2 regions of the Bordetella pertussis 18323 genome follow, and region 2 is predicted to be linked to the other one. Evidence: riboswitches for the same ligand, from Rfam matches in the RefSeq annotation. Region 2 holds a riboswitch; the other holds the start of a gene.

Region 1 (7,233 bases), 1.3 Mb from region 2:
CTGGGGCTTCGCCATGGGCCCGTTCCAGGTCGCCGACCTGGCGGGCCTGGACGTGGGCGACAGCATCCGCCTGCGGCAGCGCAGCGAGATGCCGCACAGGCCCTGGCCCGACTGGCTGGACCGGGTCAGCGCGGCGGGCCGCCTCGGCCTGAAAGGAGGCAGCGGGATCCATGGCTATCCGGACGGCGGCCGGCAGCCCCGGCGCGATGCCGAGGTGGAGGCCATGATTGCGGCCGCTTCGCGCGAGGCCGGAGTATCCCGCCGGGCCATTGCGGCCGACGAGATCGTCGAGCGTTGCCTGCACGCGCTCGTCGTCGAGGCCGCGCGCCTGCTGGAGGAGGGCATCGCGGCCAGCGCGACGGACGTGGACGCGGTGTTCCTGGCCGGCTATGGCTTTCCGCGCTGGCGCGGCGGCCCTTGCCACAGCGCCGACGCCATGGGCCTGCCGGCGGTGGTGGCCGGCTTGCGGCGGCGCGCCGCCACGGCGGAACCGGAATTCTGGCAACCGCCCGGCCTGCTGGCCCGCCTGGCGGCGCAGGGCGGCCGGCTGCAGGATCACGGCCAGGAGGGCGCATGAGCGACGACATCGTCATCGTATCGACCGCGCGCACGCCCATCGGCAAGGCCTATCGGGGCGCCTTCAACAATACCCATGGCGCCACCCTGGGCGGGCACGCCGTCGAGCACGCGGTGCGGCGCGCCGGGATCGAGCCGGCCGAGGTCGATGACCTCATCATGGGGTGCGGCCGCCCGGAAGGAACGGCGGGCGAGAACATCGCGCGCCAGGCCGCCTTGCGCGCCGGCCTGCCGGTCGAGGTGCCCGGCGTCACGGTGAACCGGCTTTGCTCGTCCGGGCTGCAGGCCATCGCCATGGGCGCCCAGTCCATCCTGTGCGGCAGCGCCGATATCGTGGTGGCGGGCGGGCTGGATTCGATTTCCTGCGTGCAGAACGAACACATGAATCACCACATGGAACAGGACCCCTGGCTGGCGCGGCACCAGCCGGAGATTTTCCTGCCCATGATCGATACCGCCGAAGTGATCGCCCGGCGCTACGGCATTTCGCGCCAGCGCCAGGACGAGTACGCGGCGCGCAGCCAGCAGCGCGCCGCGCAGGCGCGCGCGGCCGGCCGCATGTGCGACGAAATCGCGCCCATGCGTGTGAGCCACCTGGCGGCCGACCCGCACGGCGCGCCGCCCGTTGAAACCGAAATGCTGGTGGCCGAGGACGAAGGCGTGCGCCCCGGGACGACTTCCGAAAAACTGGCCGAGCTCAAGAGCGTGCGCGAGGGCGGCTGCATTACGGCGGGCAATGCCAGCCAGCTTTCGGACGGCGCCTCGGCCTGCGTGCTGATGCGCGCGGCTGCCGCGCGGGCGCGTGGCCTGCGGCCCCTGGGCTGCTTCCGCGGCTTTGCGGTGGCGGGCTGCCGTCCCGATGAAATGGGCATCGGCCCGGTGCAGGCCGTGCCCCGCCTGCTGGCGCGCGCCGGCCTGGCGATCGGCGACATCGGCCTGTGGGAGTTGAACGAGGCGTTCGCCGTGCAGGTAATCTATTGCCGTGACCGCCTGGGCCTGCCCGATGAACGCCTGAACGTGAACGGCGGCGCCATCGCGCTGGGCCATCCCTATGGCATGTCCGGCGCGCGGCTGGTGGGGCATGCGCTGCTGGAAGGGCGCGCCCGGGGCGTGCGTTATGTGGTGGTGACCATGTGCGTGGGCGGCGGCATGGGCGCCGCGGGACTATTCGAGGTGCTATGAACGGATTCGAGTTTCGGACACATGCCCGCACGCTGGCGGGCGAGGGGGCCTCGCAACGGTTGGGCGAGGCGGTCGCGGCGCAATGGGGGCCGTGCCGCATCCTGGTCGTCACGGACGAGCAGCTGGTGCGGCTGGGCCTGGTCGCGGCCCTGGCGCAAAGCCTGCGCGACGCCGGCCACACGGTCCAGGTCTACGACGGCGTGCTGGCCGATCCGCCCGAAGCGGTGGTGAGCCAGGCGATCGCGCGGGGCCGGGAAACGGACGTGCAATGCGTGATCGGCTTCGGCGGCGGCTCGTCGATGGATATCGCGAAACTGGTGGCGGCGTTCGCCGGCTCCGCGGCCGACTTTCGCGACAGCTACGGCATCGACCGCGTCGCCACGGCGCGCCTGCCGCTGGTGCAGGTGCCGACCACGGCCGGCACCGGCTCGGAAGCCACGCCCATCGCCATCGTGACCCGCGAGGACGCCTCCAAGGCGGGCATTGTCTCCCCCGTCCTGTACTGCGACATCGCCGTACTGGATGCCGCGTTGACCCGGGGCCTGCCGCCGGCCGTGACCGCCGCCACCGGCATCGACGCCATCGTGCACGCCGTCGAGGCCTATACCAGCCGGCTGCGCAAGAACCCGATCTCCGATGGCCTGGCGCGCGAGGCGTTGCGCCTGCTGTGCCGTTCCATCGGCCCCGCATGCCGCGACGGCGCCGACATGGCGGCCCGCCATGACATGTTGCTGGGCGCGATGCTGGCGGGGCAGGCGTTCGCCAATGCGCCGGTGGCGGCCGTGCATGCGCTGGCCTATCCGCTGGGCGGCGTTTTCCACGTGCCGCACGGCCTGTCCAATGCATTGATGTTCGGCGCGGTGCTGCGTTTCAACCTGCCGCAGGCCGGCGCCGCCTATGCCCAGCTTGCGCAGATCGCCTGTCCGCAGGTCGACGGCCCGCAGCAGGCGCGCGCCGAAGGATTCGTGCAGGAAATGGCCAGCCTGGGGCCGCGTCTGGGGCTGCCGCGGCGCCTGGCCGAAGTCGGGGTGGCCGAACGCGATCTGCCCATGCTCGCGCAACAGGCCATGCAGCAACAGCGTTTGCTGGTCAACAACCCCAGGGAGCTCGGCTACGACGACGCCTTGCGCCTTTACCGGGAGGCGCTGTGAACGATAGCGCGGGCCAGGCCCCGCGTCCGCAACGGTGGCAGCGGGCCGGCTTCGGCCATTTCGAGGCCATGCCGGTACGCTGGATGGATTGCGACATGTATGGGCATGTCAACAACGTCGTGTATTACGCCTACTTCGATACGGCGGTGAATCGCTACCTGGCGTCGGCCGGTCAGCTCGACCCGCAGGCGGGCGCCGTGATCGGCCTGGTCGTGGAAACGCACTGCAATTTCCACGCGCCGGCCGAGTTCCCGGAAACATTGCAGATCGGCCTGCGCGTGGCCCACGTGGGGCGCAGCAGCGTGCGCTACGAGCTGGGCGTGTTCCGCCCCGGCGACGAACTGTGCACGGCCCAGGGCCACTTCGTGCATGTCTACGTCGACCGCGCCAGCCGCCGCCCCGTGGCGCTGCCAGCCGGCCTGCGGGCCTGCCTGGGCCGGCTGGCGGCGGCCGGGCGCGCTTGAGGCGCGCGCCGCTGGCCGCCTGCCTGCCGTCTACGTGCCGGCGCCGGCCGTCACCGCTTCGGCAACCAGCTGGGCGGTCGCGGCCGACAGCGTCCATCCGAGGTGGCCATGGCCGGTGTTGTAGAACACGCCCGGCCGCTTGCCGGGCCCGACGCGCGGCAGCATGCTGGGCAGCATGGGCCGCAGGCCCGCCCAGGGCACGACGCGGCTGGTCGAGACCTGCGGAAAATACCGGCGCACCCATGCGACCAGCGGTTCGACGCGGTCGGCGCGGATATCGCGATTGAAGCCGTTGAATTCGGCGGTGCCGGCCACCCGGAACCGGCCGGCGCCGAGCCGGCTGGTCACGATCTTGGCGCGGTCGTCCAGCAGGCTGGTCCAGGGCGCGCCGGCCTGGCTGGCCTCGTCGTCCAGGCTCACCGTGATCGAATATCCCTTGACCGGATAGATGTTGACGCGGTCGCCCACCATGCTGGCGAAGCGGCGGCTGCCCACGCCCGCGCAGATCACCACCTTGTCGTAGCGTTCGACGTCTTCGGCGGTCGTGATGGCGATGGCGCCGCCGCGATGGTCGATGCCGCTGACTGGCGTTTCGTAGCGGAACAGCGCGCCGTGCCGCGCGGCGGCCCGGGCCAGGCCAGTGGTGAACTTGTGGATGTCGCCGGTGGAGTCCGACTCGGTAAAGAAGCCGCCGTAGAAGTCGCCCTGCAGGGCCGGTTCGATGGCGCGCATTTCCTCGGGCGATACGGGCCGCCGCTCCAGCCCGCCGGCGCGCAGCAGGGCGTTGACCCGCAAGGCGCTGTCGTACTCCCGCCTGCTGGCATAGAAGTGCAGGATGCCGCGCCGCTCATGATCGAAATCGATCCGTTCGCGGGCCGCGATGTCGAACAGATGCTGGCGCGCGGCGATGGCCAGCCGCACGGTTTCTATGGTGTTGGCTTCGTAGCGGGGGATCTGGCGCAGGAACTCTCCCAGCCACGAGTACTTGTGCCAGCTGGGCCGGGGATTGAGCAGCAGCGGGGCGTCGCGCCGCAGCATCCAGCGCAGGCCCTTGAAGAGCGTGGAGCGGCTGTTCCAGACCTCGGCGTTGCTGGCCGAGAGCTGCCCGCCGTTGGCGAACGAGGTTTCCATCGCGCTATAGCGGTGGCGGTCGAACACCGTGACCTGGTGATCGCGCAAGGCGAGCGCATAGGCGGTGGTGACGCCGGTGATGCCGGCGCCGATGACGGCGATTCGAGACATGGTCGTGGTCCCAGAGGAGGTTGGCGTCTGCCGGCCATCGGAATGGCCCGGCCGCAACCCCATCTGTCCATTTACCTGAGAGCTTCACCCGTGCGCCGCTGCAAACGCGCCAGGGATCCCCTTCGGTGGGCGCCGTACCGCGCGCCACTCTCCAGATGTTCCAGCAGGTCGGTCCTTTTGCCTGAGAGTTTCCGGGGTGGTTGCTCCGTCGGCGCCGTCCGCTGGACGGTCTCTCCCGAACTGCACGTTGGTGGAACCGGCACAAGTTACAGCGATTGCGCCGGCAGGACAAGACGCGGGCGCGCATCCAAGGGGAAACCCTGGCCACGCGCGGGCGGCGCCCTCAGACCGGTTCGGCGTCCACGTCGTACGTGAAGAGCCACTCGTATCTTTCGCGTACCCGGGCCTCGCTCCATTGCTGTTCGACATAGGCGGCCGCGCCGGCCGCGTGCGCCAGCTCCGGGTTGTGGAAGCGCTTGGCGTTCTCGGCCGAGCCGCGCACCACGCGCGCCGTGCGCTCGACGCGCAGATCCTGGTAGCGGACCAGCGCCTGCCGCGCATCGGCGCGCATGCCGTCGAGGCAGCGCGCCAGCACGTAGCCGTCCTCGATGGCCATGGCCGCGCCCGAGGCCAGCATCGGCAGGGTCGGGTGGCAGGCGTCGCCCAGCAGGGTGATGCGCCCGCTGGTCCAGCGCGCCAGGGGCTCGCGCAGCATCATCGCCCACTTGAAGGGCGTATCCAGCGCATGGATCAGCGTCTGCACGTCCTCGTGCCAGCCGGCGAAATCCCGCGCGCATTCCGCGATCGTGCCCTGCTGTGTCCAGGACTCGACCTGCCAGTCGTCGCGCTCCAGGATGCCGACGAAGTTCACCAGTTCGCCGCGGCGCAGCGGGTAGTGGATGACATGGGCGCCGGGGCCGACCCAGTTGACGGCATACGGCTCGCGCAAATGCGGCGGCAGCTTGTGCGCCGGGATGACGCCGCGCCAGGCCAGCGCGCCGGAGAAGCGCGCCTGGTCCTGGCCATGCAGGGCGGCGCGCACGCGCGAGTGCACGCCATCGGCGCCCACCAGGATATCGGCCTGGCGCGTGCTGCCGTCGGCCAGCGTGACGCTGGCCGCGGCATCGTCCTTCGCGACGCTCTCGACCCGGGCGCCCAGTTCGATGGCCTGCGGATCGCGCGCCAGCACGGCTTCGGCCAGCACGCGGTGCAGGTCGGCGCGGTAGATGGTCAGGTACGGGTAGCCATAGCGCTCGACGGACTGCGCGCCCAGGTCGAACAGCGGCCAGGTCTGGCCGGTGTTCCACAGGCGGATGCGCTTGCCGGACGCCGGGCTGGCCACCTGTTCCAGGGCCGCGCCCAGGCCCAGCTGGTACAGCACGCGGTTGGCGTTGGCGCTGAGCTGGATGCCCGCGCCCAGTTCGCGCAGCTGCGCGGCCTGTTCCAGCACGCGGACCTGGAAACCGCGCGCCTGCAGGGCCAGCGCGGCGGTCAGGCCGCCCAGGCCGGCGCCGGCGATCAGGATCCGGGGGGAGGAGGTGTCGGGCATCGTGGGTTGTCCTTCTGTGTCGCGTATGCGTAGGCGCGGTTACTGGGGCTTGACGCCCGCGCTGCGGACCACGCCGGTCCATTTGTCGAGGTCGGCGCGGATCGCCTGGGCGAACTCCTGCGGGGTGTCGCCGACCGGCTCCAGGCCCAGCGCGCTGAGCTGCTTGATGACCTCGGGATCCTTGGCGGCGGCGGCCAGCGCGTCGGTCAGGGCCTGCACCGCCGGCGCGGGGGTGCCGGCCGGCGCCAGCAGGCCGAACCAGGAGTAGGCCTCGAAGGGCTTGCCGATCGTCTCCGCGACGGTGGGCACCTCGGGCAGGCCGCTGTAGCGCTGGCTGCCGGTGACGGCGTAGGCGCGCAGCTTGCCGGCGCGGATCTGCGGCGTCAGCAGCGTGACCGTATCGAAGAACAGATCGACCTGGCCGCCCATGACGTCGGTCAGGGCCGGCGCGCCGCCGCGGTAGGGCACGTGCAGCATGCGGGCGCCGGCCTCGCTCTTGAACATCTCGGCGGTCAGGTGGCCGATGGAGCCGGTGCCGGCCGAGGCCACGCTCAGGTCATGGTTCTTGGCGTAGTCGCGCAGCTGGCCGATGTCCTTGGGGCCCAGGTCGGGGCGGCTGACCAGGATCAGCGGGCCGCGCACGGCCATGCCGATGGGCGTGAAGGACTTGATCGGGTCGTACTGCAGGTTGGTGTAGAGGGCCGGCGCGACCACGATGCTGCTGGTGCCGCCCCACAGCAGGGTGTAGCCGTCGGGCTTGGCGCGGGTGACCACGGTGGTGCCGACGCTGCCGCCGGCGCCGGCGCGGTTCTCGACGATGACGGGCTGGCCCAGCTTGTCGGCCATGACGGCGCCGAACAGGCGCGCGCTGGTGTCGGTCGGGCCGCCGGGCGGGAAGGGCACGACCAGGGGCACGGGCTTGGCGGGGAACGTCTCGGCGGCCGCCGGCGCGGCCGGGCCCAGGGCCAGGCTGGCGGTGGCGGCCAGCGCCAGCACGGCGCGCAGCGTCATGGTCAAAGCGGGCGAACTCGTCATGTCTCGTCTCCTGTGTCTCTTGTGGCAATGAGGC
Region 2 (7,233 bases):
AATAGCCTGGACAAAACTGAACGTCAATATCCTGAGACAAGACCGAGTACATACCGAACCCCGCGGCAGCGCTTGGGTAGGTTTCTGTCGCGTCCACCAACCCAGACTTCAAACCCTCCAGCAGTTCTCCCCAGGCTAATGGGATGGGTGCCATCCCCATACTCTTGGCGAAATTGCTGATCATCTCGCTATTCGTAATTCGGATCTTGGCGCCGTTGAGTGCATCGGGCGATGTGATATCCGCTGCCTCGGAATATTTTTTGCCCATCATAATGTTGCGCATACTTCCGCTTGCATACAGAGGCACCACGCCGTATTTGTTTCGCAGCACGTCGCGATACAGGCGATTCGATTCTTTACTCAACAAAAAATTATGATAGGCGACTCGGCTTTTCCAAAGAAATGGCCAGTCCAACGCGACGGAATACGGCATGGTTGCGCCGGTATTCTGAAAGGTCGAGGAACCCATGTGCAGAATGCCACTCATTACTCGCTGAGCACACTGATCTTCAGAGCACGCCTGGGCTTTATCAATCAGCTGAATTGCAATCTCGCCATCCGATTTTCGCTGGACGCGCTCCACGAAGTCGTAAATACCAGGAGCTGTATACTCTGCCGCTGACGGAGTATAAATAGTGCCGAATCTGAATCGGTAAGCCGCCTTTGCTTCCGATTTGGCAAAAGAATTAAACGGTGCGAGGACCGCGGCGGCACCGGCTCCAGCCGTCAGAATGGTGCCCATGCCAAGACCAGTCAACTTGCGCAGCGTGCTACGGCGCATACTGTTGTGATTGCTGTGTGTCATACCTCGTCTCCGTTAATTTATTAGATAGGCACATGAATGCCTGAGCCAAGATCACGGGTATTCAAATACACCTTGCGCTCCAGCAGCCGCAGTTGATCCTGTTTACGTGTGACTTTGTCTGTATAACTACCTACTGCAAACAACTTGGTGGTTCCGCACTGGTCGGTGTGCATGACCATGATCTGCGAGCGGACCTCATAGCAGTTCTCCTCAGCAGCTCTAATGCGCACCATGCTGATATTTCTGGTGAAATCTCCCTTCATCCGAACATGCTGATAAATCAGCAGCATCAGATTACGTATTTCCTTGTAATCATGATCTAGCTGTGAAGATTCAATAGGTTGTATGCATGGTTCATCCGAACCGGATTTGAGAAACTGGAAATCGCCGACCCCCCAGTTCACTCAAGGAGCCCGGCCGGATGAACACCCATAAGCATGCCCGATTGACCTTCCTACGTCGACTCGAAATGGTCCAGCAATTGATCGCCCATCAAGTTTGTGTGCCTGAAGCGGCCCGCGCCTATGGGGTCACCGCGCCGACTGTGCGCAAATGGCTGGGCCGCTTCCTGGCTCAGGGCCAGGCGGGCTTGGCCGATGCGTCCTCGCGCCCGACGGTCTCGCCCCGAGCGATTGCGCCGGCCAAGGCGCTGGCTATCGTGGAGCTGCGCCGCAAGCGGCTGACCCAAGCGCGCATCGCCCAGGCGCTGGGCGTGTCAGCCAGCACCGTCAGCCGCGTCCTGGCCCGCGCCGGTCTGTCGCACCTGGCCGACCTGGAGCCGGCCGAGCCGGTGGTGCGCTACGAGCATCAGGCCCCCGGCGATCTGCTGCACATCGACATCAAGAAGCTGGGACGTATCCAGCGCCCTGGCCACCGGGTCGCGGGCAACCGACGCGATACCGTTGAGGGGGCCGGCTGGGACTTCGTCTTCGTGGCCATCGATGACCACGCCCGCGTGGCCTTCACCGACATCCACCCCGACGAGCGCTTCCCCAGCGCCGTCCAGTTCCTCAAGGACGCAGTGGCCTACTACCAGCGCCTGGGCGTGACCATCCAGCGCTTGCTCACCGACAATGGCTCGGCCTTTCGCAGCCGCGCCTTCGCCGCGCTGTGCCATGAGCTGGGCATCAAGCACCGCTTTACCCGACCTTACCGCCCACAGACCAATGGCAAGGCCGAACGCTTCATCCAGTCGGCCTTGCGTGAGTGGGCTTACGCTCACACCTACCAGAACTCCCAACACCGAGCCGATGCCATGAAATCCTGGCTACACCACTACAACTGGCATCGACCCCACCAAGGCATCGGGCGCGCTGTACCCATCTCCAGACTCAACCTGGACGAATACAACCTATTGACAGTTCACATCTAGCCTGGCGGGCACGGCGCATGCGGGCAGGGCCGCGCGCCTATTGTTTTGGTAAATGGAAATGACTATCATTTGTCTTTACCAAATGCAAATGCCGGAGACCGCATGCCATACGTCCTGCCTGCCCTTTCGTATGCCTACGATGCGCTCGAGCCGCATATCGATGCACGCACGATGGAAATACACCATACGCGCCATCACCAGACCTACGTCAACGGCCTGAACGCCGCGCTCGAAGGCGCCGGCCTGGACAGCGAGGAGCCGGTCGAGCAACTGTTGCGCCGCATCCCGGCGCTGCCGCCGGGCATCCACGGCGCGGTGCGCAACCACGGCGGCGGCCATGCCAACCACAGCCTGTTGTGGACCGTCATGTCGCCGTCGGGCGGCGGCCGCCCGGATGGACGGCTGGCGGCCGACATCCAGGCCCAGCTGGGCGGGCACGACGCCTTCCAGGCGGCCTTCACGCAGGCCGCGCTGGGCCGATTCGGCAGCGGCTGGGCCTGGCTGACCGTCACGCCTGCCGGCCGCCTGCGGGTCGACAGCAGCGCCAACCAGGATTCGCCGCTCATGGAGGGCAACACCCCGATACTCGGCCTGGATGTCTGGGAGCACGCGTATTACCTCCAGTACCAGAACCGCCGCCCCGAATACATCGAGGCCTTCTACCGGGTGGTGGACTGGGCCGAAGTGGCGCGCCGCTACGAGATCGCCCTGGCCGAGCTCGGCCGGGAGGCCGCATGAATACCCACAGCCGCCACCGCGTCCGTCCGGCGCTCACCAGCGTCAGCGCCATGACCCTGGCGGTGCTGGTGGCCTGCCTGGCCTGCTACCAGCTGTGGGAGTTCCTCGACCGGCGCTGGCCGCACGTCGCCCTGGCCATGGCCGGCGGCATGGTGGCCGCCGGCGCCACCGCCCTGGGCGCGGTGCCGGTGCTCTTCTCCCAGACCCTGTCGCAGCGCGTGCAGGACTGCATGTTCGGCTTCGGCGCCGGCGTCATGCTGGCGGCCAGCGCCTTCTCGCTGGTGGTGCCGGGCATCGCCGCGGCCGGCGCGCAGGGCTACGGCCCCTGGGGGGCGGGCATCCTGGTGGGGGCGGCCATCCTGCTGGGCGGCGCGGTCCTGCTGGCCAGCGACAGGCTGCTGCCGCACGAGCACTTCATCAAGGGCAAGGAAGGGCGCGCCTCGCGCACCCTGCGCCGCACCTGGCTGTTCGTCTTCGCCATCATGCTGCACAACGTGCCCGAAGGCCTGGCCATCGGCGTGGGCTACGCGGGCAGCGACAGCCTGCGCGGCGCGGCGCTGGCAACCGGCATCGCCATCCAGGACGTGCCCGAAGGGCTGGTGGTGGCGCTGGCCTTGCTGGCCGCCGGCTACAGCCGTGCGTTCTCGGTGGCGCTGGGCATGCTGTCCGGCCTGGTCGAGCCGCTGGGCGCCATCGTGGGCGCGGCGGTGGTGGGCTGGTCGGCGGCGATGCTGCCGTGGGGGCTGGGTTTCGCGGCCGGCGCCATGCTGTTCGTCATCAGCCACGAGATCATCCCCGAGTCGCACCGCAAGGGGCATGAGGTGCCGGCCACCGCCGGCCTGATGCTGGGGTTCGTGCTGATGATGCTGCTCGATACCGCGCTGGGCTGAGGCGCCGAAACAGGGGCGGATCGGCGCCCATCCGGACGCTTTGCGGCATGGCGCTTTCGATGTATGCTTTGCGCGCTGTCACGCATGTCGCGGGAGAGAGCGGCCGATTGCGGCTGCCGCCGAAGGCGCAATTCGCCCGGAATCGCTCAGGTAACCCATACCGCGACTGCATCGAGTAGCGCCTGGCGCGCTCGAAACAGCACTCTGGAGAGACCTGGCGCGGCCACCTTCGCGGTGCGCAAGCAGCCCAGGCGCCGAAGGTGCAAACCCGCTCGCGCGGGGCAACTCTCAGGCAAAAGGACAGAGGGGCGGAAAATTCGACCGGTTCCCGGACGCTTTCCGCATCGGGGCCGGCATTCCGTAATCCTGGCAATGCTGCCGCTGGAGCCCTCGCATGTCCGCACCGCTCAAACGCACCCCCTTGGCCGAAGAACATCTTGCCGCCGGCGCCTGTATGGTCGACTTCGGCGGCTGGAACATGCCGCTGGCCTATGGCTCGCAACTGGAAGAGCACCACGCGGTGCGCCAGGACGCCGGCATGTTCGACGTCTCGCACATGCTCAACGTCGATGTCGGCGGCGCCGACGCCACCGCCTTCCTGCGCCGCCTGGTGGCCAACGACGTGGCCCGCCTGGCCACGCCGGGTAAGGCCCTGTACAGCTGCATGCTGAACCCGCAGGGCGGCATCATCGACGACCTCATCATCTACTACTTCGCGCCCGACCAATGGCGCGTGGTGGTCAACGCCGGCACGGCCGACAAGGACATCGCCTGGATGCAGCGCGTGGCCGCCGCCGACGGCTTCGATGTCGTGATCGCGCCGCGCCGCGACCTGGCCATGGTGGCGGTGCAGGGCCCCAACGCCCGCGCCAAGGTGTGGGCGGCCCGTCCCGCGTGGCAGGCGGCGTCCGAGCCGCTGGCGCCGTTCTCGGCCGCGGCCGTCGAGGCCGGCACGCTGGTGGCGCGTACCGGCTATACCGGCGAGGACGGGTTCGAAATCGTGCTGCCCGCCGACGCGGTGGTCCAGCTGTGGCGCGACCTGCTGGCGCAGGGCGTGCGGCCCTGCGGCCTGGGCGCGCGCGACACGCTGCGCCTGGAGGCGGGCATGAATCTCTACGGCCAGGACATGGACGAACTCGTCCATCCCGACCAGGCCGGCCTGAGCTGGACCGTTGCGCTCAAGGACGAGGCGCGCCGCTTCGTGGGGCGCGATGCCATCGAGCAGTTCGCCGTGCCGCGCGCCTTCGTCGGCCTGAAGCTGCAGGAGCGCGGCGTGATGCGCGCCCACATGCCGGTGCGCTGCGCGCAGGGCATGGGCGAGCTCACCAGCGGCACCATGTCGCCCACCCTGGGCGTGTCGGTGGGCTTTGCCCGCATGCCGGTGGGCGTGCAGCCCGGCGACGCCGTCGAGGTGGAAATCCGCGGCAAGTGGGTGCCCGCCCTGGTATGCAAATTGCCGTTCGTGCGTCACGGCAAAGCCGTCGAACACTCGTAAACTCGAGGCTTCCGCGCGGCCGTTGGCCGCCGGAGGCGCGCAAACTTTCTCCATTCCCACTGAATTGCCAGAGGAGCTCCCATGAGCCTGCCCACCGATCGCAAGTACACCGAGTCCCACGAATGGGTCCAAGCCGAAGGCGATGTGTTCGTCGTCGGCATCACCGACAACGCCCAGGAGCAGCTGGGCGATCTGGTCTTCGTCGGCGACGTCAAGGTCGGCGCCACGCTGAAGGCCGGCGAAACCGCCGGCGTGGTCGAGTCGGTCAAGGCCGCCTCGGACATTTATGCGCCGGTCGACGGCGAGATCGTCGCGTTCAACGACGAACTCGAAGCCAACCCCAGCCTGATCAACGAATCGGCCTATACCGCCTGGATCTTCAAGATCAAGCCGGCCAACGCGGCCGACCTGGACAAGCTGCTTGACGCGGCCGGCTACCAGGCCGTCGCCGGCTGACAGGCCGCAACGGGCCGGCCCGCGGGCCGGCCCCGCCTCCCCGTTATTTCGAGAAAACCATGTCGCGCGCCCCTGACACCCATTCCGATTTCATTCCCCGCCATATCGGCCCCTCCGACGAGGACCAGGCCACGATGCTGGTCGCCATCGGCGCAGCCAGCCTGGATGCCCTGATCGACGAAGTCGTGCCGCCCCGCATCCGCAGCCGCGCGCCACTGGCGCTGCCCGCCGCGCGCAGCGAAACCGATGTGCTGCAGGACCTGAAGCGGATTGCCGCGCGCAACCAGATCTATCGCAACTACATCGGCCAGGGTTACTACGGCACGCACACGCCCAACGTGGTGTTGCGCAATGTGCTCGAGAACCCGGCCTGGTACACCGCCTACACGCCGTATCAGCCCGAAATCTCGCAGGGCCGCCTGGAGGCGCTGCTCAATTACCAGACCATGGTCGCCGACCTGACCGGCCTGGACATCTCCAACGCCTCGCTGCTGGATGAAGGCACCGCCGCGGCCGAGGCCATGACGCTGGCGCGCCGCGGCAGCCGTTCGTCCAGTCCGGTGTTCTTCGTGTCGCAGCACTGCCACCCGCAGACGCTCGAAGTGGTGCGCACGCGCGCCGAGGGCCTGGGCATCGAACTGGTGATCGGCGACGAGTCGCGCGGGCTGCCCGAATGCTTCGGCGTGCTGCTGCAGTATCCGCACAGCCTGGGCGGCGTGGCCGATTACCGCGAACTGGCGCAAGCCGCGCACGCGCAGGGCGCCGTGGTCGCCTGCGTGACGGACCTGCTGGCGCTGGCGCTGATCGAGCCGCCGGGACAATGGGGCGCCGACATCGCCGTGGGTTCGGCGCAGCGCTTCGGCGTGCCGTTCGGCTTCGGCGGCCCGCACGCCGGCTTCATGGCCTGCCGCGATGCGTACAAGCGCAACATGCCCGGCCGCCTGGTCGGCGTCTCGAAGGACGCCCAGGGCAACCCGGCGCTGCGCCTGGCCCTGCAGACGCGCGAGCAGCACATCCGCCGCGAGAAGGCGACCTCCAACATCTGCACCGCCCAGGTGCTGCTGGCCGTGATGGCCGGCCTGTACGCCGTGTGGCATGGCCCGCGCGGCGTGCGCCGCATCGCCGAGCGCGTGCAAAGCCTCACCGGCGCGCTGCGCGCCGCGCTGGCCGGGCTGGGCGTGAAAGTCGCCAACGACACCTGGTTCGACACGCTGTCGCTGGAAACCGGCGCGGCCACCCCGGCCATCCTGGCCGCCGCGGATTGCGCCCGGATCAACCTGCGCCAGGTCGATGGCGCGCGCCTGGCGGTGTCGCTGGACGAAACCGTGACCCTCGCCGACCTGCAGGCCTTGGTCAATGTGTTCGCGGCCGGCCTGGGCAAGGACGAGGTGGCGCTGGCGCCGCCGCAGGCGTCGCTGGACGGCATCCCCGCGGCGGTACGCCGCCAGGGGCCCATCCTGTCGCATCCGGTGTTCTC

Evidence for each region. A riboswitch is a leader RNA that binds a small molecule or an ion and turns the genes downstream of it on or off. The one in region 2 is predicted to bind glycine.
Region 1: another riboswitch for glycine. It lies ahead of BN118_RS11245 (D-amino acid dehydrogenase); the one in region 2 lies ahead of gcvT (glycine cleavage system aminomethyltransferase GcvT).

The regions. Positions count from the first base shown of each region.
Region 1 covers NC_018518.1:2,373,702-2,380,934, reverse strand. Annotated here, with positions in the region: gene BN118_RS11265 (3-hydroxyacyl-CoA dehydrogenase NAD-binding domain-containing protein) at 1-577, shown strand, start outside; gene BN118_RS11260 (acetyl-CoA C-acyltransferase) at 574-1,758, shown strand; gene BN118_RS11255 (iron-containing alcohol dehydrogenase) at 1,755-2,909, shown strand; gene BN118_RS11250 (acyl-CoA thioesterase) at 2,906-3,373, shown strand; gene BN118_RS11245 (D-amino acid dehydrogenase) at 3,404-4,615, opposite strand; glycine riboswitch at 4,775-4,863, opposite strand; gene BN118_RS11240 (FAD-dependent monooxygenase) at 4,959-6,164, opposite strand; gene BN118_RS11235 (Bug family tripartite tricarboxylate transporter substrate binding protein) at 6,204-7,199, opposite strand.
Region 2 covers NC_018518.1:3,694,507-3,701,739, forward strand. Annotated here, with positions in the region: gene BN118_RS17495 (TRAP transporter substrate-binding protein) at 1-805, opposite strand, end outside; gene BN118_RS17500 (aromatic-ring-hydroxylating dioxygenase subunit beta) at 826-1,209, opposite strand; gene BN118_RS17505 (IS481-like element IS481 family transposase) at 1,227-2,177, shown strand; gene BN118_RS17510 (superoxide dismutase) at 2,280-2,915, shown strand; gene BN118_RS17515 (ZIP family metal transporter) at 2,912-3,805, shown strand; glycine riboswitch at 3,886-3,978, shown strand; glycine riboswitch at 4,000-4,119, shown strand; gene gcvT (glycine cleavage system aminomethyltransferase GcvT) at 4,200-5,300, shown strand; gene gcvH (glycine cleavage system protein GcvH) at 5,382-5,756, shown strand; gene gcvP (aminomethyl-transferring glycine dehydrogenase) at 5,816-7,233, shown strand, end outside.